3 regions of the Pseudomonas sp. NY11955 genome follow, and region 2 is predicted to be linked to each of the others. Evidence: riboswitches for the same ligand, from Rfam matches in the RefSeq annotation. Region 2 holds a riboswitch; each other region holds the start of a gene.
The links. A riboswitch is a leader RNA that binds a small molecule or an ion and turns the genes downstream of it on or off. The one in region 2 is predicted to bind cobalamin.
Positions count from the first base shown of each region.

Region 1 (7,731 bases), on a different contig from region 2:
TCCCAGCCGGGCTGGTTGTCTTGCGCGCAAATGGCCTGCAGCACCGGGATGTCGCGGCGCAACGGGCGCAGGTTGGGGCGTTCGGGGCTGGACAGGGCAAAGCCGGTGGTATTGACCAGCACTTCGGCGCCAACCTCGTCCAGCCAGGCTTCGACCTGTTCCAGGCAGGCGCTTTCCTTCAGGCTGGCAACGGCAATCGGCAGCGGGTTCAGCCCGGCAGCCCGCAGGCGCTGACAGAACACGTCGATGAACGCGGTATTGGCCGCCTGCAAGTGCGAGCGGTAGAACAGCAGCGGCGCCACCGGGTGCTCGGGGTGCCAGTGCGGGTACCAGTCTTCCAGCTCCGCACTGCCCTTGGCCGGGTGATAGACCGCCGTGCGCGGCAACGGCTGCGGCTCGTCCCAGGTGTAGTCGCGGCCTAGCCACTGGCTGGCCAGGCAGTTGAACAGGTTGCGGGCGTTGGCCTTGCCGCCCTGGCGCAGATAATGCCAGAGGCGCTCGGCCTGCTCGCCTGTGACATTGCCCAGGCCGGTCAATTCCGGGTCCGGGCGGTCGTCGCCCGGTACCAGGATCAGCTGCACGCCTCGGGCGGCCAGCTCGACCAATTGCTCCACGCCATAGCGCCAGTAACCAACGCCACCGTGCAGCGACACCAGAATGACCTTGGCGTGGCGCAGCACCTGGTCGACGTACAAGTCGACCGAGGCATGGTTCTGCACCTGCATGGGGTTGGCCAGGCGCAGGCTGGGGAAGTCTTCGGGCAAGTGCTCGGCGGTATCGGCGAGCAATGCCAGGTGCGAATCGCCGCTGCAGAGAATCACCAGCTCGGCGGGTGTCTGGCCAAGGTCGGCAATGCTGTCATCCGGCACGAAGCCGCCGGGCTGGGTCCGCAGCAGGTGCATGGGTCAGGCGCCCAGGGCCTGGCGCAGGCGCGCTTCCAGTTGAGTAGCGTCGAGGTCCTGTCCGATCAGCACCAAGCGGGTGATGCGTGGCTCGTCGGCGCGCCAGGCACGGTCGAAGTGTTTGTCGAAACGGGTACCCACGCCTTGCACCAGCAGGCGCATCGGCTTGCCCGGGATGGCGGCGAAGCCTTTGGCGCGCAGGATGCCGAACTCCACCACCAGTTGGGTCAGTGCGTCGAGCAGCAGGCTCTCGTCGGCTTCGGGCAGGTCGATGGAGATGGAATCGAAGGCGTCGTGGTCATGGTCGTCATGCTCGTCGCCGTCGTGGTGCGAATCGTGGTGGGTACGTCGGCCATCGATGTGCGCCTCGGACTCTGCCCCCACGCCCAGCAGCACCTCCAGTGGCAGCTTGCCGCTGCTGGCCTCGATCACTTTCACCGCCGGCGGCAGTTCTTCGGCCACTTCCGCCCGCACCTTGGCCAGGCCTTCGGCATCGATCAGGTCGGCCTTGTTCAGTACCACCAGGTCGGCGCTGGCCAACTGGTCGGCGAACAGCTCGTGCAGTGGCGATTCATGGTCCAGGTTGGGGTCGAGCTTGCGCTGGGCATCGACCTGGTCCGGGTAGGCGGCGAAGGTGCCAGCGGCCACAGCTGGGCTGTCGACCACGGTGATGACCGCATCGACGGTGCAGGCATTGCGGATTTCCGGCCATTGGAAGGCCTGCACCAGCGGCTTGGGCAGGGCCAGACCGCTGGTTTCGATGAGGATGTGGTCGAGGTCGCCACGGCGAGCCACCAGTTCGCGCATTACCGGGAAGAATTCTTCCTGCACGGTGCAGCACAGGCAGCCGTTGGCCAGCTCGTAGACGCGGCCGCTGGCTTCTTCCTCGGTGCACCCGATGCTGCACTGCTTGAGGATTTCGCCATCGATCCCCAGCTCGCCGAATTCGTTGACGATGACCGCGATGCGACGGCCCTGGGCGTTGTCGAGCATGTGGCGCAGCAAGGTGGTCTTGCCCGAGCCGAGGAAGCCGGTGACGATGGTGACGGGGAGCTTGGCCAGTGTTTTCATGTCGCATTGCCCTTGGCAGTGTGGCGCGGGCATGCAGGACGACAGCCGCGGGCCAGGTTGGCCGGGCTTGTTCGCCACCGGATCACCCCGCCCGGTTGAAAGTCGAAAACGTGACGAGGCAGGTCTCCTGGCTCGCACCGTTCCATTGCCCCGTTCAGTTGAACAGCGGGCTGGCGGGATGACGCCTTCCCGCGCGCTGGCGCAGTGGCAATGTCGATCCGTTGTCGGTGCTTACAGTTGCGGGGGCAGCCGCGGCTTGTACCGCGTTCCCATCTTAGCTTCGGCCTGGCCGAAGAACCTCGAAGTGGCAAGGCTACGCAGTGGCTGGCGGGTGGTCAACCATTGCGGCGGCGCCGGTCGACAACGCTGGGCGCAACTGCGTTACAGTGGCGGCTTCACCCACGGTCAAGGACGCCCCATGCCCCTCGCCCCCGCCATACCCGTACTGCGCATTTTCTCGGTCGACAAGGCCAAGGAGTTCTACGTCGATTTTCTAGGTTTTACCCTGGATTGGTCGCACCGCTTCAGCCCGGACTTGCCGTTGTACATGCAGATTCACCGCGATGGCCTGATCCTGCACCTATCCGAGCACCATGGCGATGCATGCCCCGGTTCAACCGTGTTCGCCCGCATCGACGACCTGCGCGCGCTGGAGCGCGAGCTGCAGGATAAACAGTACGGTTACGCCCGGCCCGAGGCCGAGCGCCTGGACTGGGGCCTGCAGATGCAGGTGTGGGACCCGTTCGGCAACCGCCTGCGCTTTTGCCAGCAGATCGATGACGAGGCCAACCCGTGAAGACGCTGGGCAAACGCGAAATGGCCCGCCTTGAGCGGGAGCTGGTGGCGTGCCTGACCGATGCCTGCGAAACCGCCAAGGCGCAGATCGTCGGCTTCAGCTGGCTTACCCATCGCCACGACCCCGAGGACTTTCCGGGCAGCCTGCGTATTACCTGGGTATTTGAGCAAGAGGCCGATAAAGCCGCTGCCGTGGCGAGCGAAGCGAAAGCGCGCATGCTGGCGCTGACCCGCCAGGCGCTGGAGCAAGCCGGCATAAAGCTGGACCATCCGGCCTGGCATGTGCGGTTTGACAGTGAAGAAGCCTGCGCGCAGAGCCACGCCGGAGACTGGGCCAAGCGCTTGCAGACGCAACGCTGAGGGCAGGCCGCTGTTTACACCGTGCAAGGTTGTGTCGCCAGTCCCGGCCTCTTCGCAGCACAAGGCTGCTCCTACAGCGCCAGTGGGCCGCGAAAAATGCATCGCAGGCTATCAATTCGTGACTGGCCGTTCCCGATCCGCCAAGGATGTATTAAGGTGGCATGGTGCGCATATAACAGCAGCCCGAGAGATCGGGCACTTGCAAGACAATGAGGGTGTCATGAGCAACGAAAGCATTAATTGGGACAAGCTGGGTTTCGACTACATCAAGACCGACAAACGCTACCTGTCCGTATGGCGCAATGGCGAGTGGGACAAAGGCACCCTGACCGAAGACAACGTACTGCACATCAGTGAAGGCTCCACGGCGCTGCACTACGGCCAGCAGTGCTTCGAAGGCCTCAAGGCCTACCGCTGCAAGGACGGCTCGATCAACCTGTTCCGCCCAGACCAGAACGCCGCCCGCATGCAGCGCAGCTGCGCCCGCCTGCTGATGCCGCACGTGCCGACCGATGTGTTCATCGAAGCGTGCAAGCAAGTGGTCAAGGCCAACGAAAAGTTCGTGCCACCGCACGGCAAAGGTGCCCTGTACCTGCGCCCGTTCGTGATCGGCACCGGCGACAACATTGGCGTGCGCACCGCCCCCGAGTTCATCTTCTCGGTGTTCGCCATCCCGGTTGGCTCGTACTTCAAAGGCGGCATGAAACCGCACAACTTCCAGATTTCCAGCTTCGACCGCGCTGCCCCGCAAGGCACCGGCGCAGCCAAGGTGGGTGGCAACTACGCTGCCAGCCTGCAGCCGGGCGCTGAAGCGAAGAAAGCCAACTTCGCCGACGCCATCTACCTCGACCCGCTGACCCACACCAAAATCGAGGAAGTCGGTTCGGCCAACTTCTTCGGCATCACCGCCAACAACGAATTCGTGACCCCGAAATCGGCTTCGGTGCTGCCTGGCATCACCCGCCTGTCGCTGATGGAACTGGCGCAATCGCGCCTGGGCCTGACCGTGATCGAAGGCGATGTCGAAATCAACAAGCTGGACCGCTTCATCGAAGCTGGTGCCTGCGGTACCGCTGCGGTGATCACCCCAATCGGCGGCATCGAGTACAACGGCAAGCTGCACGTGTTCCACGACCTGGAAAAGGTCGGCCCGGTCACCCAGAAGCTCTACAACGAGCTGACCGGCATCCAGAGCGGTGACGTTGAAGCACCGGCTGGCTGGATCGTCAAAGTCGCCTGAGGCACTTCAGCGGTTTGAAAAAGGGGCATGCCAGTTAATGGCATGCCCCTTTTTATTGGCTGTGGGAGCGGGCTTGCCCGCGAACACCGGCGAAGCCGGTGCCATTCACCGCGTTGGATTTTTCGCGGGCAAGCCCGCTCCCACAGGTACAGGTTGCTCATGCCAGGCGACGCTGCATCAGCAGATGCCGGGCTTTGTCGAACGCCCAGTTGTACAGCACGGTGTAGGGCAGAATGATCACGAAGAAGCCCAGCTCCACCATGAACGCCTGCAGCAACGAAATATCCAGCATCCACGCCGCCACCGGCAGGCACCACACCACCAGCCCGGCCTCGAAGCCCAGGCCATGCACGAAACGCGCACGGGCCTTCCAGTGGATACGCTCGGCCTGTACGTAGCGATCGACCAGCGCGTTGTATACCATGTTCCACAGCATGGCGATGACCGACAGGGTCACAGCCAGCGCGCCCGCCGTCGCCAGTGACTTGCCCATGATCCAGGACAGCAGCGGCGCACACAGCAACACCGCGAACACTTCGTAGCCAACGGCGTGAACCAGGCGTTCGGTAAAGGACACGTTTTTCATTGCAAATTCCATCCATTGCGTGAGTCGTACTTCCTATTTTCTTTGACAGAACTGATACTCGCGATATAGCTACCATCGGTTTTATCAATACCATGCGTTACTCACCTGAAGCACTGGTTGCCTTTGTCGAAGCCGCATCGCTGGGTTCGTTTTCCGCGGCGGCCCGCAAGCTGCGTAAAAGCCAGTCCACCATCAGCATCGCCATCGCCAATTTCGAAGCCGATATCGGCTGCCCGCTGTTTGATCGCGGTGGCCGCCACCCCACGCTCAATGAGGCCGGCCGGCAGGTGCTGATTCATGTCGAGGCGATTCTCGATGCCAGTGCCCAACTCGATGCGCTGGCGGTGCGCCTGGCGGAAAACGTCGAACCGCTGGTGTCGGTGGTGATGTCGGACAGCTACAGCGTCACCTTCCAAGGCGCCGTGATGGCCAGCTTCGCCCAACACTACCCGCACACCGAATTGCGCTGCGGCCCGGCGGAAGACGCTGATGTGATCGAGATGATCCAGCAGGGCCTGGCCCATGTCGGCATTCTTGCCGCGCAGCCCAGCTACCCCGCCGACGTGGCCGTGGCGCGCTTGCCGGAGCAGGCGGAATTTGGCGTTTACGTGGCCAGCGGGCACCCGTTGGCAAACCTCGCACAGGTACAGGCACAGCACCTGGAAAATGCACGGCAGCTGTATATCAAGACTTATGCTCCCAGCCTGCACCACGGGCGCGGCCAGGCCTGGTCGGCACCGGATTACCTCACCCTGCTGGAGTTCGCCGTGCGCGGGTTTGGTTGGGCTGAGCTGCCCAGGGCACTGGTGACACGGTTTGGCAATGGGCTGGTAGAGTTGCAGATAGCGGGCTACCCGCGCCGGGTGGACATGGATGTTGTCTGGTCGAGCCGGCGGGCGCTGGGGCCGGCGGGGCAGTGGCTGGTGGAACAGATGCTGGGATAGCCAGAAAGCCTTCTTTGACAGTGTCCAGCCAAACGGGCCGGAATACACTGGCAAGTATTATCTACCAGCCCGTATTCTCGACAATTTTTGCTTAACCACTTGGACTAGAGCTCTCACTCTAGGAGGTTCGACACCGTAATTCAAATCCCTGATACTTTGCTGCGGATTCGTACCTAACTCCAAAGCGTTGATTACTGCGCTGCGTACTATCCGGCTCTCCTCTAAATTCAACGGGGATAAAAGTTGATAATTTTGAGTATTCCATTTTTTAAGAGAAGACACCTCTTGCGAGGTGATAGGCTTTCGGGAATACTTATAAAAACCTACTCGCAGCCTGCCTGTTACGCCAAGCTCTGCAACTGATGCTATCCCAGTAATTTGCTGTGTTGGAGCATCGTTTAAGGGCAAACTGCGCTGAGAATTAGTTTGTGCTTGACTCCTCCAACCCGGCTGTGAATTCAATGCTTCCTGCACAATTTTTTCCTGGATCTCAATCGACGTTCTGCGCCCATTCCCGCCGCCTGTACTCCATGCAGGTTGGGAATTCAATACTTCCAATACTATTCGGTCCTGAGTCGCCGGCGACATTCTTCCAGTCGGACTGGGCGATCTCGAGCGCATCATGTGTCCACTGGGATCACTGAAATTGATCGGATCACTTGCACAATAGGCATAACAGCTTAACCCACCCTCAGCAAAGGGGCTAAGGCTGTCAGGGCTTAGAAAACGCATCAAGACAGGGCTGTAACCCCGATAGCCATTACCGAGTAGATACAAATCGCTCACTAACAAGTGGCCATTGAATGCTGGACGCTGCGGAACCATTTCATCTGGGCTGTGCAGGCCATAAGCACCGTATGTTGCCGATTCCGGCTGTGCCTGAGAATCGACTTGTATCACTGAGTTCCCACTGTCCACAGCCAGCATCGCTAAGTGGGCAGTTTCTTGCTCAAGCCTGCGCTCTGCCAGAATACCTGATTGCGTTCTTATGCAAACCACGGTTTCACTGCCTGTCAAGGCTATATGAACCCGATCCAGCTGTAAGAAAAAGCGCGTGATGTTCGCCAACTTGGTCATGTGATGGCTCCGGTCTATGAGTTGCCATTTTCTATACGCTGAAGCAGATTGAGCAACTGCCAAAAATGATGGGTGTGCACCCAAACACAACAACCCGTACACCCAACGACAATCCTTTCCCCCGCCCTCCCCGTAGCCTGTCACCACGCGCCGCCCCTCTGGCGGCACGCACCCAAAGCACAAGAACAAACGTTGGTGACCTATGCAGACAGTAGATCCGATCACCCTTGCGGTTGTACGGGGCGCGCTGGAAACAGCGCAACGGGAAATGACCTTGACCCTGGAAAAGACCGGCCGCTCTAGTGTGTTCAACCTGGCCCACGACTATTCCAACTCGCTGTTCGACCACTTGCCGGAAATGATCCTGCAAGGCCAGGACATCCCCATCCACCTGGGCTCACTGATCCCGGCCATGAAATGCGTGGCGGCGTATTTCGGCGACGACATCGCCGAAGGCGACGTGATCTACCACAACGACCCGGCCTACAAGGGCAGCCATATTCTCGACTGCTGCATGTACAAGCCGGTGTACTACCAGGGCGAACTGGTGTTCTGGACCGTGTGCAAAGGCCACCTGACCGACATTGGCGGCCCGGTGCCGGCTGGCTACAACCCCGACGCCAAGGAAATCTACGCCGAAGGCCTGCGCATTCCACCGGTCAAGCTGTGGGAGAAGGGCAAGCGCCGGGAGGACGTGATCAACTTCATGCTCACCAACATGCGCGCCCGCCCCTACCAGGAAGGCGACCTCAATGC
Region 1 is NZ_JBLUPS010000006.1:197,064-204,794, reverse strand. It holds gene cobN (cobaltochelatase subunit CobN) at 1-902, opposite strand, end outside; gene cobW (cobalamin biosynthesis protein CobW) at 906-1,973, opposite strand; cobalamin riboswitch at 2,073-2,290, opposite strand; gene ACNFBR_RS13845 (glyoxalase superfamily protein) at 2,392-2,769, shown strand; gene ACNFBR_RS13840 (hypothetical protein) at 2,766-3,128, shown strand; gene ACNFBR_RS13835 (branched-chain amino acid aminotransferase) at 3,349-4,368, shown strand; gene ACNFBR_RS13830 (multidrug/biocide efflux PACE transporter) at 4,526-4,954, opposite strand; gene ACNFBR_RS13825 (LysR family transcriptional regulator) at 5,047-5,898, shown strand; gene ACNFBR_RS13820 (RHS repeat-associated core domain-containing protein) at 5,956-6,975, opposite strand; gene ACNFBR_RS13815 (hydantoinase B/oxoprolinase family protein) at 7,178-7,731, shown strand, end outside.
Region 1: another riboswitch for cobalamin. It lies ahead of cobW (cobalamin biosynthesis protein CobW); the one in region 2 lies ahead of ACNFBR_RS09445 (ABC transporter substrate-binding protein).

Region 2 (7,731 bases):
TTTCGATGCCACTGACGACCTCAGCTTCACCCTCGCCCACGACCGTGGCGAGGCGCAGCCCGCCAACTACTACGGCACGCCGCTGATCGACGGCCACTACCGCAGCAGCCTGCGCAACAAGAACTACAACGTACAGAATGACGTGCAGCGCTATGACGACGAGTGGACCCGGCTGACCACCGAGTGGACGCTGAACGACCACCTCAGCGCCAGCAACCAGCTGTACTACATCAAAAGCCGCCGCCACTGGCGCAACGCCGAAGACTACAGCTGGGACGCAGAGCGTCAGCAGTTGCTGCGCGGCAGCTACCTGGAGATCAAGCACAACCAGGAACAGTTCGGCGACCGCCAGACCTTCACCTTCGACCACACCCTGTTCGGCCTGGCCAGCAAGACCGTGCTCGGTGCCGAGTACAACAAGGTGCGCTTCAACGTCGACAGCAATTCACCCTACAACGATGTGGGCGGTGACTACATCGACCCATGGCAACCGCAGCCCGGCGGGTTCCACAGTGCCTCGCCGCTGCGACCGCAAACCTTGTCCACCACTCACACCTTCGCCCTGTTCGCCGAAAACCGCCTGCAGCTGAGCGACCGGCTGTCGCTGGTAACCGGCGTGCGCCGTGACCAGAATCATATCGACCGCGACAACCTGACCAACGACAGCCGCAGTGACCGCAGTTTGCGGGGTGGCAACTGGCGCGCCGGGCTGGTGTTCGCGGTCACCGACGACCTGTCACTGTATGGCCAGTACTCCACCAGCGAGGAAGGGGTCAACAACCTCATCAGCCTCAGCCCCACCCAGATGCACTATGACTTGACCGAAGCGAAGCAGACCGAGCTGGGCCTCAAGCAGCGCTTCTGGGAAGGCCGTGGCGAATGGACGCTGGCCGCCTACCACATCGTCAAGAAGAAGCTGCTGGTGGATGACCCGATCACCCACGAGAAGCAACAGGCTGGCCAGCAGACCTCCGACGGCCTCGAAGCGACCCTGGAGCTGGCGCTGGCGCACCAATGGCAGGTGTCTGCCAACGCATCGCTGGTACGCGCCAGGTACGACGACTTCGACGAAATGGTCGATGGCGTGGCGCAGGACCGCGCCGGCAACCGCCCGGCCAACGTGCCACGGCGTACCGCCAACCTGTGGCTGAGCAAAGGTTTCGGCCAGCAGCTGGAAGCCGGCATTGGCGCGCGCTATGTGGATGAGCGTTATGCCGACACCGCCAATGCCCAAAGCGCTCCCGGCTATACGGTGGTCGATGCCAATATCGCCTGGCAGGTGTTGCCGGATGTGCGGCTGGGGTTGCAGTTGAACAACCTGTTCGATCGCGAGTATGTGCAGTCGGCGTTCAGTGGGCAGCAGTGGTTGATGGGGATGCCGCGCTCGTATTTTGCGACGGTGGATTACACCTTCTGACCTGAGCTGCCTGTGTGGACCTCTTCGCAGCACAAGGCTGCTCCCACAAGTCATCACCCGCCTGTAGGAGCAGCCTTGCGCTGCGAAAAGGCCAGCACAGGCGCCACAAAAACCTCTACCAATCTATTACATATTAGCTATAAGATAACGTTTCAGATGACACTCATTCCTATCAGCGACCCTCCATGACAAGCGCCAGCGCCACGCCCACCTTGATCACCCAGCGCCTGCAGAGCATCGATGCCCTGCGCGGCCTGGTAATCCTGTTCATGCTCCTGGACCACGTTCGCGAGACCTTCTTCCTGCACCGCCAGGTCAGCGACCCGATGACCATCGACACCACAGAGCCATCGCTGTTCGTCAGCCGCACCCTCGCCCACCTTTGCGCGCCAGTGTTCGTCCTGCTGACCGGCCTGTCGGCCTGGCTGTACGGCGAGAAGCATCAGGGCCGAGGCGACGTCTCGGCGTTCCTGTTCAAGCGCGGGTTGTTCCTGGTGGCGCTGGAGTTCACCCTGGTCAACTTCGCCTGGACCTTCCAGTTGCCGCCCAGCGTGATCTACCTGCAGGTGATCTGGGCCATCGGTGTCAGCATGATTGCCCTGTCGCTGCTGGTGTGGCTGCCACGCGCCGCGCTGCTCGCCCTGGGCGCCCTCATCGTCGCCGGGCACAACTTGCTCGACGGCCTGCACTTTGGTGTGGAATCTGCGCTGCATGTGCCTTGGGCGATTCTGCATGACCGTGGCTGGCTGGCGTTTTCCGACAACCTGCGCCTGCGCACGTCGTACCCGGTGCTGCCATGGATCGGCGTCATCGCCCTGGGCTACGGCCTGGGCCCCTGGTTCGCTCGCGGCAGCGCTGCCGGGCAACGCCAGCAACGCCTGCTGCTGGCCGGGTTGCTCGCACTGCTGGGTTTTGTGGTGTTGCGCATGTTCAACGGCTACGGGGAGGCGCCATGGAGCGGCTACCCTACCTTCACGCAAACCCTGATGAGCTTCTTCAACATCACCAAATACCCACCGTCGCTGCTGTTCCTGGCCCTGACCCTGGGCTGCGGCCTGCTGTTGCTGCGGGCCTTCGAGCGTGCTTCCCAGCCGCGCTGGATCAGTGCCCTGGCGGTGTTCGGTGCAGCCCCCATGTTCTTCTACCTGCTGCACCTGTATGTGTTGAAGCTGCTGTACCTGGCCTGTGTAGCGCTGCTGGGTCTCAACCATGGCGACTACTTTGGCTTCGACGGCATTGCAGCGGTATGGGTGGTTGCAGTGCTGCTGGCGGTTGCGCTGTACCGACCGGTGCGCGGGTTCGCCAAGCTAAAGCAGCGGCGCCGCGACATCCGCTGGCTGAAGTACTTCTGAAAAGCGTTTTCACCCGGCGGCGCGATGGTCTACCATGCGGGCCGCCGGTTTCCACCACGGAACTAATAGGGAATCCCAGGCCCGCCAACACGGGCCAAACGGAACTGCCCCCGCAACTGTAGGTGCCGAGCCTGCTCCATCGATGCCACTGGGCCTAACACCCGGGAAGGCCGGAGCCAGGCCGTGACGCACCAGTCAGGAGACCTGCCGGCCTACATACACCAACCGGCGGGGTGTCCGGGATTGGCCATCAGTGTTGCCTCAGCCACCAGCAGGGGCTCGGCGATGCCTGTCCGCGCGTTCCTCACCCGAACTGTCCGATAGGAGATCGCCCAGCATGCTGCCCCGTTTCGCCACCCTGCTCGCCGGCCTAGGCCTCACCGGCCTGGCTCAGGCCGCCGCCACCCACTACCCGCTCACGGTCGACAACTGCGGCAAGCCGCAGACCTTCGCCCAGGCACCGCAGCGCGCCGTCACCATCGGCCAGGCTGGGACCGAGATGCTTTATGCATTGGGCCTGGGCGACAAGCTGGCGGGCACCTCGCTGTGGTTCAACAACGTGCTGCCCGAGTACCAGGCGGTGAATGCCAAGGTGCCGCGCCTGGCCGACAACGAACCCAGCTTCGAGGCAGTGGTCGGCAAGCGCCCGCAGCTGGTGGCGGTGCAGCTCGAATGGACGGTCGGCGCCCAGGGCGTGGTCGGCACCCGCGAACAGTTCGACGAGCTGAATATCCCCACCTACCTGCTGCCCTCGGACTGTGAAGGCAAGGACAACCTGGTCGGTGCCGACGGCACACGCCTGCAGGCCTTCCAGGTGAACAGCATCTACAAAAGTGTCAGCCAGCTGGCTGAGATCTTCGACGTACAGGCGCGCGGCGCGGCCCTGAACGCCGAGCTGAAGGGCCGACTGGACAGTGCCAAGGCGCAACTGGCCGGCAAGGACCTGTCGACAACCTCTGCGCTGTTCTGGTTTTCCAGCGCCGACCTCGACATCGCCCCCTATGTGGCCGGCCGCCAAGGCGTCGCCGACTTCATGTTGCGCACCCTCGGTGTGCGCAACGTGGTCGAGTCCAGCGAAGAATGGCCAACCGTAGGTTGGGAAACCCTGGCCAAAGCCAACCCGACCTGGCTGATCATCGCGCGCATGGACCGCCGCCGCTTCCCCGCCGACGACTACCAGAAAAAACTCGAATTCCTGCGCAGCGACCCGGTAACCCGCAACATGGACGCGGTGAAGCACGACCACATCATCATTCTCGACGCCGACGCCATGCAGGCCGGCATCCGCCTGTTCCGCGGCGTGCAGACGCTGTCCGCAGCGTTTGCCAGCGGTAAAGCAGCCCAGTGATGATGCGCCTGTTACCCTGCATCGCGGTTGCCCTGGCAGCCTTGTTGGCCGCCCTGCTGGCCGGTATCGCCATCGGTGAAACCAACCTGTCGCCCAGCGTGGTCGGTCAGGTGCTGGCCAACCACCTGTGGCAGGCCGGCTACCCGGTCGACCCGATCGACGCCGGTATCGTCTGGAACTACCGCCTGACCCGCACCCTGGTCGCGGCCGCTTGCGGCGCCGGGCTGGCCACCTGCGGCGTGATACTCCAGGCGCTGTTGCGCAACCCGCTGGCCGAGCCATACCTGCTGGGGCTGTCTGCCGGTGCCTCGACCGGCGCGGTACTGGTCGGCCTGCTGGGCCTGGGTAGCCTGGCGCTGAGCATGTCCGCCGGGGCGTTCATCGGCGCCGGGGCGGCATTTGCCCTGGTGCTGGTACTGGCCCGCGCGGCCGGCCCCAGCAACAACAACGCCCAGGTGATCCTTGCCGGTATCGCCGGCTCGCAGCTGTTCAATGCCCTGACCGCTTTCCTGATCACCAAGTCGGCCACTGCCGAGCAGGCGCGTGGCATCTTGTTCTGGCTGCTGGGCAACCTCAGTGGCGTGCGCTGGCCTTCGGTGTGGCTGGCTGTGCCGGTGGCGCTGTTCGGCTTGCTGGTGTGCCTATGGCATCGCCGCGCACTGGATGCCTTCACCTTCGGTGCCGATTCGGCAGCCTCGCTGGGCATCCCGGTGCGGCGCACCCAGTTGCTGCTGATCAGCTGTGCGGCGCTGGTCACGGCGGTGATGGTGTCGATTGTCGGCGCCATCGGTTTTGTCGGGCTGGTGATACCTCACGCTCTGCGTTTGCTGCTCGGTCCCGGGCACAGCCGCTTGCTCCCCGCCAGCGCGCTGGGCGGTGCGCTGTTCCTGATTGCCGCTGACATCCTTTCGCGCACACTGATCACCGGCCAGGTGATCCCGGTGGGCGTGGTGACCGCGCTGATCGGCGCGCCAGTCTTCGCGCTGATTCTGGTCAGCCGTCGGGGGCGTCCATGACCCTCATGGCCGCTGTACACATGCCTCCGTTGAGCTGTCAAAGGCTGGGCCTACAACTGGCCGGCAATACCGTACTCAGCGATATCGACCTTAGCGTTGTCGCCGGTGAAACCCTGGGCATCGTCGGCCCTAACGGCTCGGGCAAATCCTCACTCCTGAAGTTGCTGGCAGGGCTGCGCAAACCCGCCTGCGGCAGCGTACAGCTCATGGGCGAAGCGCTGGCACAGATGCCCCGACGCCGTGTTGCCCAAGCCTTGGCGCTGGTCGAGCAACAGGCCGATACCCTCGATGCGATCAGTGTGTTCGACGCGGTTGCCTTGGGCCGCACGCCCTGGCTCTCGGCCCTGGCGCCGTTCTCCCGGCAGGACCGCGACATCGTCGAGCAGGCGTTGGCCGACCTCGATGCCCTGCACCTGCGTACGCGTCCGTGGGGCTCGCTGTCCGGTGGCGAGCGCCAGCGTGTGCACATCGCCCGCGCTCTGGCCCAGCGGCCGCAAATCCTGCTGCTGGACGAGCCGACCAACCACCTGGATATCCAGCATCAACTAAGCCTGCTGCAGCAAGTGCAGGCCCTGCCGGTAACCACCCTGGTGGCCCTGCATGACCTCAACCAGGCGCTCACCTGCGACCGTGTCGCGGTACTCGACAAGGGCCGCCTGGTCGCCCTCGGCAGACCATACGAAGTGCTCACCCCCGAACGCCTGCTGAGCACCTTTGGCATCCACGCCCACTACCTCACCGACCCTTTCGACGGCGCGCGCATTCTGCGCTTTCGCGCCCCCTGAACCAGGAAGTTCTGCCCATGCCGTTGCGCCCTGTCGCCCTGAACCGGTTGTTGCTGGCACTGTCGCTACTGGGCCTGGCTCCTTTCACCCTGGCCGACTCCGCCCAGTCGCGAAGCAATGGCTTTGTCGAGGATGGCAGCTTGAACCTGCTCAACCGCAGCGTTTTCGACCAGCGTGACTACAAGAACGGCGGGCGCAACAGTGCAGCGCGCAATGCCTACAAACCGCGCAACGAACGTAATGGCAAGGCCGAGGAATGGGCCTATGGTTTGATGGGTACCTTCCAGTCCGGCTTCACCCAAGGCCTGATCGGTGTCGGGGTCGATGCCCATGCCTACCTGGGCGTGCAACTCGACAGTGGCGGCGGGCGAGCGGGCAAGGCGCGCTTGCTCGGGGTCGATAACGACGGGCATCCTGAAAACCAGTACAGCCGCGCCGGTGCGGCACTGAAACTGCGCGTGTCCGATACCGTGTTGTCTTACGGTGAGCAACGGGTCAAGACCCCAGTGTTCAGCTCCTCCGACAGCCGCCTGCTGCCCGAGACCGCCACGGGTTTCTTTCTCACCAGCAATGAACTCGACAACCTCAAGCTGGTCGCCGGGCACTTCAACGAAAGCACCGACCGCAACGCCTCCAGCCACGACCAAGGCTTCGTGGTGAACTACTCCAACGGCCGCCAGGGCAACCGCTTCGACCTGGCCGGTGTGGTGTGGAACCCCGGCACCGCCTTCAGCGCCAGCCTGTACACCTCACGTTACGAGGACAGCTGGAACCAGCACTACCTGGGCAGCACCTTCAGCCACGCCCTGGATGCCCGCCGCAGCGTCAGCCTGGACCTCAACCTGTATCGCACCACCGACACCGGCAAAGCGCTGTCCGGGCGTATCGACACCACCACCTGGAGCCTGCTCTCGCGTTACAACCAGGGCCCACACGGTTTCAGCCTGGGCTGGCAGCAAGTGGACGGCAACACGCCCTTCGACTACGTAACGCGCGGCGCGATTTTCATCACCAACGCGGTGCAGATGTCGGACTTCAACGCACCGAACGAAAAGTCATGGCAGGCACGCTACGACCTGGACATGGGCGCCTACGGCGTGCCGGGGTTGAACCTGACGGCGTTGTATGTGCGAGGCTTCGATATCGATGGCACACATGTGGACCCCAATGGCGGATATGCCTACCTGGGGTATGGCAAGGGTGGCAAGCATTGGGAGCGCGACCTGGAAGCGCGGTATGTGGTTCAGAGTGGCAAAGCCAAGGGGACGACGTTCTCGGTGAGGCACAACGAGCACCGGGGAAACACGGCGCAGGCGGAGCTGGATGGTGACCAGATACGGCTGGCGGTGGAGTGGCCGTTGTCGGGTGGTTTCTGAGGCACCGCTTCGCCTGAATGGGGCTACTGCGCAGGTTCTGTCAGGCAACTGAATTGCCAGCAGGCAGCAACCCCCACTGGGCCCGCTCCTGCACGCTCATCGCCGCCAACACCTCGGCAAACGTGCTTTCCAGCTCCAAACTGACGTTGTCGAACGCCCGGTAATGAGTCAGCAAATAGCGCTTCACCGTTTTCGGCCAACGCCGTTCCTTGTGCGCGGCATTGATGATGCTTTTGGCATCATGCCGCGTTGCCCCACGCCACAAGCCCGTCAACCTGTTCTCGAAATCACCGAAGGTCCACAGGTCCAGGCGATCTTCGAACTCGTCCAGCAGTTTGAGTTTGTACAGGGCCATATGTGGCATTGCGAGTCTCCCTTGGGTGCAATTAAAAAGCCATGCACGAGGGAAGGTAAGCACGCCGGGCAGATTTTGAAAT
Region 2 is NZ_JBLUPS010000004.1:180,065-187,795, forward strand. It holds gene ACNFBR_RS09435 (TonB-dependent receptor) at 1-1,417, shown strand, start outside; gene ACNFBR_RS09440 (DUF1624 domain-containing protein) at 1,603-2,769, shown strand; cobalamin riboswitch at 2,798-2,996, shown strand; gene ACNFBR_RS09445 (ABC transporter substrate-binding protein) at 3,107-4,117, shown strand; gene ACNFBR_RS09450 (FecCD family ABC transporter permease) at 4,117-5,133, shown strand; gene ACNFBR_RS09455 (ABC transporter ATP-binding protein) at 5,139-5,918, shown strand; gene ACNFBR_RS09460 (OprD family porin) at 5,957-7,294, shown strand; gene ACNFBR_RS09465 (hypothetical protein) at 7,335-7,658, opposite strand.

Region 3 (7,731 bases), on a different contig from region 2:
GCCTGCTGCCGATTTCGCAGCACGCCCTGGCCTACTACAGCCGCGTGGTGTACCACGACTATGAAGGCGTCGCCTTGGACCTGGATGAGCAGCAGCGGCTGGTGGCCAACCTGGGCGACAGCAACATCCTGATCCTGCGCAACCATGGCCTGTTGACCGGCGGCATCAGCGTCGAGCATGCCTTCCGCGAGCTGCACGGGCTGGAGCGCGCCTGCAACATCCAGGTGGCGGCGCAGGCCGGGGGCAATGACCAGCTACTGCATGCGGCGCCGGCGGCAATTGCCAAGGTGCATGAGCAGTCGAAGCGGTTTTCCGATGGGTTGGGGGAAGGCATCCAGCGGCACTGGGATGCACTGATCCGCCAGTTGGATCGGGAGGGGCTGGATTACCAGGACTGACAGCGTTACAGGGGCCTGAGTCAACCTTTTCGCGGGCAACCCCGCGCTCACCGCCAAGCGCCCCAGAGCCAGGCGCAGGCCCTCTACCACCGCCCTGCAAGGCCGCTTATCTCGCCGCCTGCGCGGCCCGAATCGCCCACTCAACAGCACAGGAGCTTCACCCATGAGCCTCGAATTCATCGGCCTCATCGGCCCGCAGGAAAGCAGCGAATCTCAGGCCCCACGTGGCCCGCTGGTGGACCTGGAGTTCATCAAAGCCTTTTCCCAGGCCCAGGAATACGGTGGCTTCGACAAGGCCTTGCTGGCGGTCAACACCAGCGCACCGGACTCGCTGATCCTGGCCAGCTATGTGGCCGCCCTTACCGAGCGCATCGGCCTGCTGGTAGCCCACCGTCCCGGTTTTCAGGCCCCGACTTTCGCCGCCCGCCAGTTTGCCACCCTCGACCAACTGAGCCGTGGCCGCGCTTCGATCAATGTCATCACCGGCGGCGACAGCGGCGACCTGCAGCGCGATGGCGACTTCCTCGACAAGGATGCCCGCTATGCCCGTACCGACGAATACCTGCAGGTCCTGCGCGACACCTGGACGCGCCATGAACCGTTCGACCACCAGGGCACGCACTACCGCGTCGAAGACAATCTGACCCTGGTCAAGCCCGTGCAGCACCTGCCGATCTACTTCTCCGGCGCCTCTGACGCGGCGGTCGAAGTGGCCGCCAAGCACGCCGATGTCTACATGATGTGGGGCGAACCGCTGGAGCAGGTAGGCGAGCGCATCACCAAGGTGCGCAAGGCCGCCGCCCGCTACGGGCGCGAAAAGCATATTCGCTTCAGCCTGTCGTTGCGGCCGATTCTGGGGGCTACCGAGGCCGAGGCCTGGGCCCGTGCCGAGCGCATCCTGGCCGATGCCCAGGCGCGCATCGGCATCCATCAGGGCAATCGCCGCGAGAAGAACTTCGGCAAGAGCAACGCCGGCTCCGAACGCCTGGTGCAGCTGGCCAGCCAGCGCAAGGTGCACGACACCCGGCTGTGGACCGAGATTGCCGCGCTAGGCGGTGGTGCAGGTAACTCCACCTCGCTGGTGGGCACTGCGGACCAGGTGGCCGAGGCGGCGCTGGCGTACTACGAACTGGGGGTAACCACCTTCCTGTTCCGCGGCTTTGACCAGCTACGTGATGCGGTGGAGTACGGGCAGGACCTGATCCCGCGGATTCGTGCGCTGGTTGAACGGCACGAGGCTGGGCGCAACGCGCGCACGGCCTAGCGCTCTACTCGCTGCACTGCCCTCCCAGGTCAAGTGCGGCATTGACGCCAAGCCCGCCCCATGCTCTTCTTATGCCTCGCGTTCAGGTGCCCCTCACGGGGTGAAACGGGAAACCGGTGCGTCGCAGGCCCTCCAACAGGGCCGGACAATGCCGGTGCTGCCCCCGCAACGGTAAGCGAGTGAAGCGTCTGTACCACTGTGCCTGGTAACTGCGGCATGGGAAGGTGACGTGTTCCAGGAGCCCTGCTCTTCCTCGCAAGCCCGGAGACCGGCCTGGCGTTCATGAACACCCCGCGGTGGGCGGGCGCTGTTGCATTCCCCTGGGCCACCTCGCCCGGGGCTGCCGCGCTCGCCCGTTGCCCACAAAAAAGCAGAGGAACGCGTCATGCCCATCACCAGCGCCAAACAACACAGCCTTGCCACCCCCGTTACCCTCAGCCAGCGCCTGGTCATCGCCGTCGGCGCCAGCCTGCTGGGCCTGTGCCTGGTGTACTTTGCCGGCTTCTCGCACATCGAGGCCGTGCACAACGCCGCCCACGACACCCGCCACAGCGCCGCCTTCCCCTGCCACTGAGTACCCCTGATGATCACGCGCATCGCCCGTACCGCGGGCTTCAGCGGGCTGCTTGCGGCCCTGTTGCTGACCCTGCTGCAAAGCTTTTGGGTCGCTCCGCTGATTCTTGAAGCGGAAACCTACGAGTCCTCGGCCCCCGCCGCACATCACGAGCATGGTGGCGAAGTGGCCGCCCATGAGCACAGTGCCGAAGCCTGGTCGCCGGAAGACGGCTGGCAGCGGGTGCTGTCCACCACCGGTGGCAACCTGGTGGTCGCGGTCGGCTTCGCCCTGATCCTGGCCGCCCTGTACAGCCTGCGCGAGCCGAAGCGCGCCGGCACGGGTGCACTGTGGGGGCTCGCCGGCTTCGCCGTGTTCTGCCTGGCCCCAACCCTTGGCCTGCCACCAGAGCTGCCAGGCACTGCGGCTGCCGACCTGGGTCAACGTCAAACCTGGTGGATTGGCACCGCCAGCGCCACTGCGCTGGGCCTGGCGTTGTTGGTGTTCGCCCGCCACTGGCTGCTGAAGGTGCTTGGCGCGGCACTGCTGGTGATTCCCCATGTGATCGGCGCACCGCAACCCGAGGTGCACGAAAGCCTGGCCCCTGAAGCGCTGGAAACCCAGTTCAAAGTAGCCTCCTGGCTCACCAACGCCGCCTTCTGGCTGGCCTTGGGCCTGCTCAGCGCATGGCTGTTCCGCCGTTCCAGCCAGGCCTGATGCCGGGCTTCTACGCCGGCTTTGGCTGCCGCCGAGGTTGCTCGGCGGACACCCTGCAAAACTTGCTGAGCCAGGCCCTGGACACCCAGGGCCTGGCATTGGCAGATCTGCGCGGCATTGCCAGCATCAGCCTGAAGGCCGACGAACCCGGTTTGCTGCAGTTGGCCGAACGCCTCGGTTTACCCTTGGTGCTGTACCATAGCGCGCAACTGCAACCATACGAACCCATGCTCAGCCACCGTTCCGCCGCAGCCCATGCCCACAGCGGCTGCTGGGGTGTAGCCGAGAGCGCGGCGTTGGCCTTGGCCAGCCAGCAGCTTGGCAGGGCCCGATTGCTGCTGGCCCGCCAGGTTCTGGGCCAGGCGACACTCGCCCTGGCCTGCTGAGCGCTTCACCCCCAAATTCTTGCAAGGACTATCCATGACCGTCTACTTCATCGGCGCCGGCCCCGGCGACCCGGACCTGATCACGGTCAAGGGCCAACGGCTGATTCGCCAATGCCCGGTGATCATTTATGCCGGCTCGCTGGTGCCCGCAGCCGTGCTCGAAGGTCACCAGGCCGAGACCGTGATCAACAGCGCCGAACTGCATCTGGAACAGATTGTCGCGGCCATGCAACGCGCGCACGAGCAAGGCCTGGACGTAGCCCGGGTGCATAGCGGCGACCCTAGCCTGTACGGTGCCATCGGCGAGCAGATCCGCCACCTGCAGGCGCTGGGTATCGATTACCAGATCATCCCTGGAGTCACCGCCACGGCAGCCAGCGCTGCCCTGCTTGGCTGCGAACTGACCTTGCCGGACGTGGCGCAGACGGTGATCCTTACCCGCTATGGCGACAGCTCGCCAATGCCGCCTGGCGAACAACTGAGCGATCTGGCGCGCCATGGCAGTACCCTGGCGATTCACCTGGGGGTCAAACACCTGTCGCGGATTGTCGATGAACTGCTGCCGCACTACGGCGCGCTCTGCCCGGTAGCGGTTGTGCATCGCGCCACCTGGCCAGACCAGGACTGGGTGCGCGGCAATCTCGGCGATATTGTTGAACGCGTGGCAACCAAGGACTTCCGGCGCACGGCCCTGATACTGGTAGGGCATGTGCTGGGCGATGCGCCGTTCGCCGAATCGGCCTTGTACCGTGCCGGGCATGCCCACCTGTATCGCCCCGGCAACTGAGCATTGCCAGCCTTGCACGGAGCATTGCAGACTCCCAGTTCCCGCCTGCGAACAGGAGCCATGCCCATGCTGGAACTACGCCCCAACTGCGAGTGCTGTGATACCGACCTGCCGGGTGACAGCCCCGATGTTCTGATCTGCTCCTTTGAATGCACGTTCTGCCGTAGCTGTGCCGAAACCCGCTTTCAAGGCCGTTGCCCAAACTGCACCGGCCAGTTGGTGGCCCGCCCGACCCGGGTGGGCCAGGCATTGGCCAACAACCCCGCCTCGACCCTGCGCGTAAAAAAACCGCACGCAGCCTGCACCTGAGCCATGGCAAAACCCTGACATCACCGCTTTGCGAGCGGTGATGTCTTTTCCGTTTTGTGTAGGACTTTTCAACAACAACTACGAGGACTTTCAACACCTCTATACTCGGCATTACCAAACTTCGGGAATGGTCGTATCGTGCAGCGCTTCCGATAACACCACTTGTAAACGTATTCCTGTGTGATCCAGGAAGCGGACCACATCCCTACAGGAGTTTTCCACATGACAACCGTGCTGATCGTCGACGACCACCCCATCGTCCGGCTGTCCTTGCGACTACTGCTCGAGCGTGAGCGCTTCCATGTCGTCGGCGAAGTCGGCGATGGCAGTGAAGTGGCACAGGAAGCCCGCAGACTGCGCCCGGACGTGGTCATTCTCGACATCGGCCTGCCTGGCCTGGACGGCATGGAAGTGATCAAACGCCTGCAGTGCCTGGAACCGGTACCGAAGATCATGGTGCTGACCGGCCAGGCCACCGACCTGTATGTGCGCCGCTGCCTGGACGCCGGGATCGGTGCCTTCGTCACCAAGGAAGAGGACCACGAAGCGCTGCTGTTTGCCCTCAAGGCCCTGGTCAAGGGGTACTCGACCTTTCCGCAGATGTCGGTCAACAGCAATTCGCTGGAAAGCGAGCCGGTCCGCCTGGCCAGCCTCTCCAACCGGGAAATGGAAGTACTGCGGCGCCTGGCGCGCGGCGAAAACAACAAGCATATCGGCACGTGCATGAACCTCAGCGCCAAGACCATCAGCACCTACCGGGGCCGAATCATGGAAAAGCTGAAGACTGAATCACTGGTTGAAATGGTCGACCTGGCCAAGCGCAACAGCGTCTATTGAGCAACCGACGCCCATGAAGCAGCTGCTGGCGAGCGCCCTCCTGGCCATCGGCCTGGCCAACGCTACTGCGCTGCAGGCCAGCAGCGAACCCCGCCAACTGCTGGCCCGCTCGGTCAGCGCCAGCGCCCCACTGGTGTTGTCCGAAGACGATCGCCACTGGTTGCAGCAACGCCCATATCTGGTTCTGGGCACATCACGCCCCGACTACCCGCCCTTCGAGATCAATATCAGCCAACGCGACTATGAGGGCCTTAGCGCAGACTACGCAGGCATCATCGGCGAACAGCTTGGTATAGCCATCGAAGTGCGGCGCTTTGACAGCCGTCACGAGGCTATCACCGCCCTGCGTGACGGCCGCATTGACCTGCTGGGCAGCTCGAACGCTTTCGAGGCGGCGGACGCCCAACTCAACCTCAGCACCCCCTACGCTGACGACCTGCCGGTGATCGTCACCCGTGAAGGGCGCAGCCTGAAAAGCACACCCGACCTCGCCGGCCTGCGCCTGGCCATGGTCGATCACTATTTGCCAGCCAGCAGCGTTCGCAGTCTGTACCCCAAGGCGCAACTGAGCCTTTACCGTTCGACCCTGGCCGGGCTTGCTGCGGTGGAGCTGGGCGAGGCTGACGCCTACCTGGGCGATGCCCTCAGCACCGATTTCACGATCGGCAAAAGTTTTCAAGGCACGTTGAAAATCGATCATTTCTCCCATGCAGTCCCCGAGGTGTTCGCCTTCGCCGTGGCCAGCAACCACGCACGCTTGCTACAACTGGTCGACAAAGCACTGGCGCGCATCAGCGAAAGCGAACGCCTGAACATTCTGCGCCGCTGGAGCAGCGGAAACACCAGCCTGCTGCTGCAGCGCCACCTGACCGCCCTCAGTGCCGAAGAACACGCCTGGATCGCCGCGCACCCCACCGTCAACGTACTGATCAATACTTCGCTGGCGCCACTCACGTTCAACGACACCCAGCAACACCCCAGTGGCATTACCCTCGACCTGCTCAAGCAGATCGGCTTGCGCACAGGGCTGCAATTCACCCCCGTCGCAAGCACGTCGGCCTACACCATGGTCGAACGCCTCAGCCGCGGTGATGCGCTGATGATCGGTGCCCTCGGCTATGGCGCGGAGCGCGCTAATCAACTGCGCTTTACCCGCCCCTATCTGGTCAGCCCACGGGTGCTGGTCACCCGCATCGACCAGGCATCGCCTGTTCAGACCATGGCATTGGATGGCCAGCGCATCGCCCTGGTGCGCGGCTCACCGCAACTGGCCATGTTGCAACGGCGCTACCCGCACGCCACGCTGGTCGAAGTGGACAACCCGCTCGGTCTGATGGAGGCCGTGGCCAATGGCAGCGCCGACGTCGCACTGAGCAACCATATCAATGCGGCCTACTACATCAGCCATGTGTTCAAGAATCGCTTGCGCATTGCCAGCGTCCTCGACGACGACCCGGCCATTGCCGCTTTCGCCGTCGCCGCCGACCAGCCCCAGCTACAGGCCATCCTCGACAAGGCGCTATTGAGCATTCCGCCCGAAGAGTTGGACCAGTTGATCAACCGCTGGCGTACCAGCACCCTGGTCAGCGACAGCCCATGGCGTGACTACCGTACTCTGGCTTTGCAAGTGCTGGTGCTGTCGGCCCTGTTGCTGGCCGGCGTGGTGTTCTGGAACAGCTACCTGCGCAAGCTGATCAACCAACGCACCGAGGCCCAGCACGCGCTGCAGTCACAGTTGACGCTGAGCCGCGGGCTCCTTGAACAACTGCGCCAAGCCAAGGATGACGCTGAACAGGCCAGCCAGACCAAAAGTACCTTCCTGGCCACCATGAGCCATGAAATCCGAACCCCGATGAATGCCGTGATCGGCCTGCTGGAGCTGGCGTTGGTAGACGGCCGCAGTGGCCGTTGTGACCTCCAGACCTTGCAGACCGCCCACGATTCGGCGATCGGCCTGCTTGAGTTGATTGGCGATATTCTCGACATTTCCCGGATCGAGTCCGGGCACATCAGCCTGCAGCCCGTGCCCACCGACCTGGTCGACCTGGTGCGCACCACGCTGCGGGTGTTCGAAGGCAATGCCCGGGCCAAGCGCCTGCATCTGCACGGTGAGCTGCCTGGCGAACCTGTCTGGGTGCTGGCTGATCCGCTGCGACTCAAGCAGATTCTGTCGAACCTGATCAGCAACGCCATCAAGTTCACCGACCGTGGTGAAGTGCAGGCGAGCCTGCTGCTGCCCAAGGTTGCCGGCCACGGCACGCTGGCCATCGAGCTGAATGTGCGCGACACCGGCATTGGCATCAGCCCCGCCGACCAGGCGCGGCTGTTCCATGCCTTCGTTCAGGCAGAGGGCCCAAGGGCCCGCCAAGGTGCAGGCCTGGGTTTGGTCATCAGCCGAACCCTGGCCGAACTGATGGGCGGCGCCTTGAGCCTGCAGAGCGTCGAAGGCGTCGGCACCCGGGTACAAGTCAACCTGCAGC
Region 3 is NZ_JBLUPS010000006.1:339,407-347,137, reverse strand. It holds gene ACNFBR_RS14425 (class II aldolase/adducin family protein) at 1-398, shown strand, start outside; gene ACNFBR_RS14420 (LLM class flavin-dependent oxidoreductase) at 562-1,662, shown strand; cobalamin riboswitch at 1,730-1,954, shown strand; gene ACNFBR_RS14415 (CbtB domain-containing protein) at 2,048-2,236, shown strand; gene ACNFBR_RS14410 (CbtA family protein) at 2,246-2,932, shown strand; gene ACNFBR_RS14405 (cobalamin biosynthesis protein) at 2,932-3,318, shown strand; gene cobM (precorrin-4 C(11)-methyltransferase) at 3,353-4,105, shown strand; gene ACNFBR_RS14395 (DUF1272 domain-containing protein) at 4,172-4,414, shown strand; gene ACNFBR_RS14390 (response regulator) at 4,637-5,251, shown strand; gene ACNFBR_RS14385 (transporter substrate-binding domain-containing protein) at 5,265-7,731, shown strand, end outside.
Region 3: another riboswitch for cobalamin. It lies ahead of ACNFBR_RS14415 (CbtB domain-containing protein); the one in region 2 lies ahead of ACNFBR_RS09445 (ABC transporter substrate-binding protein).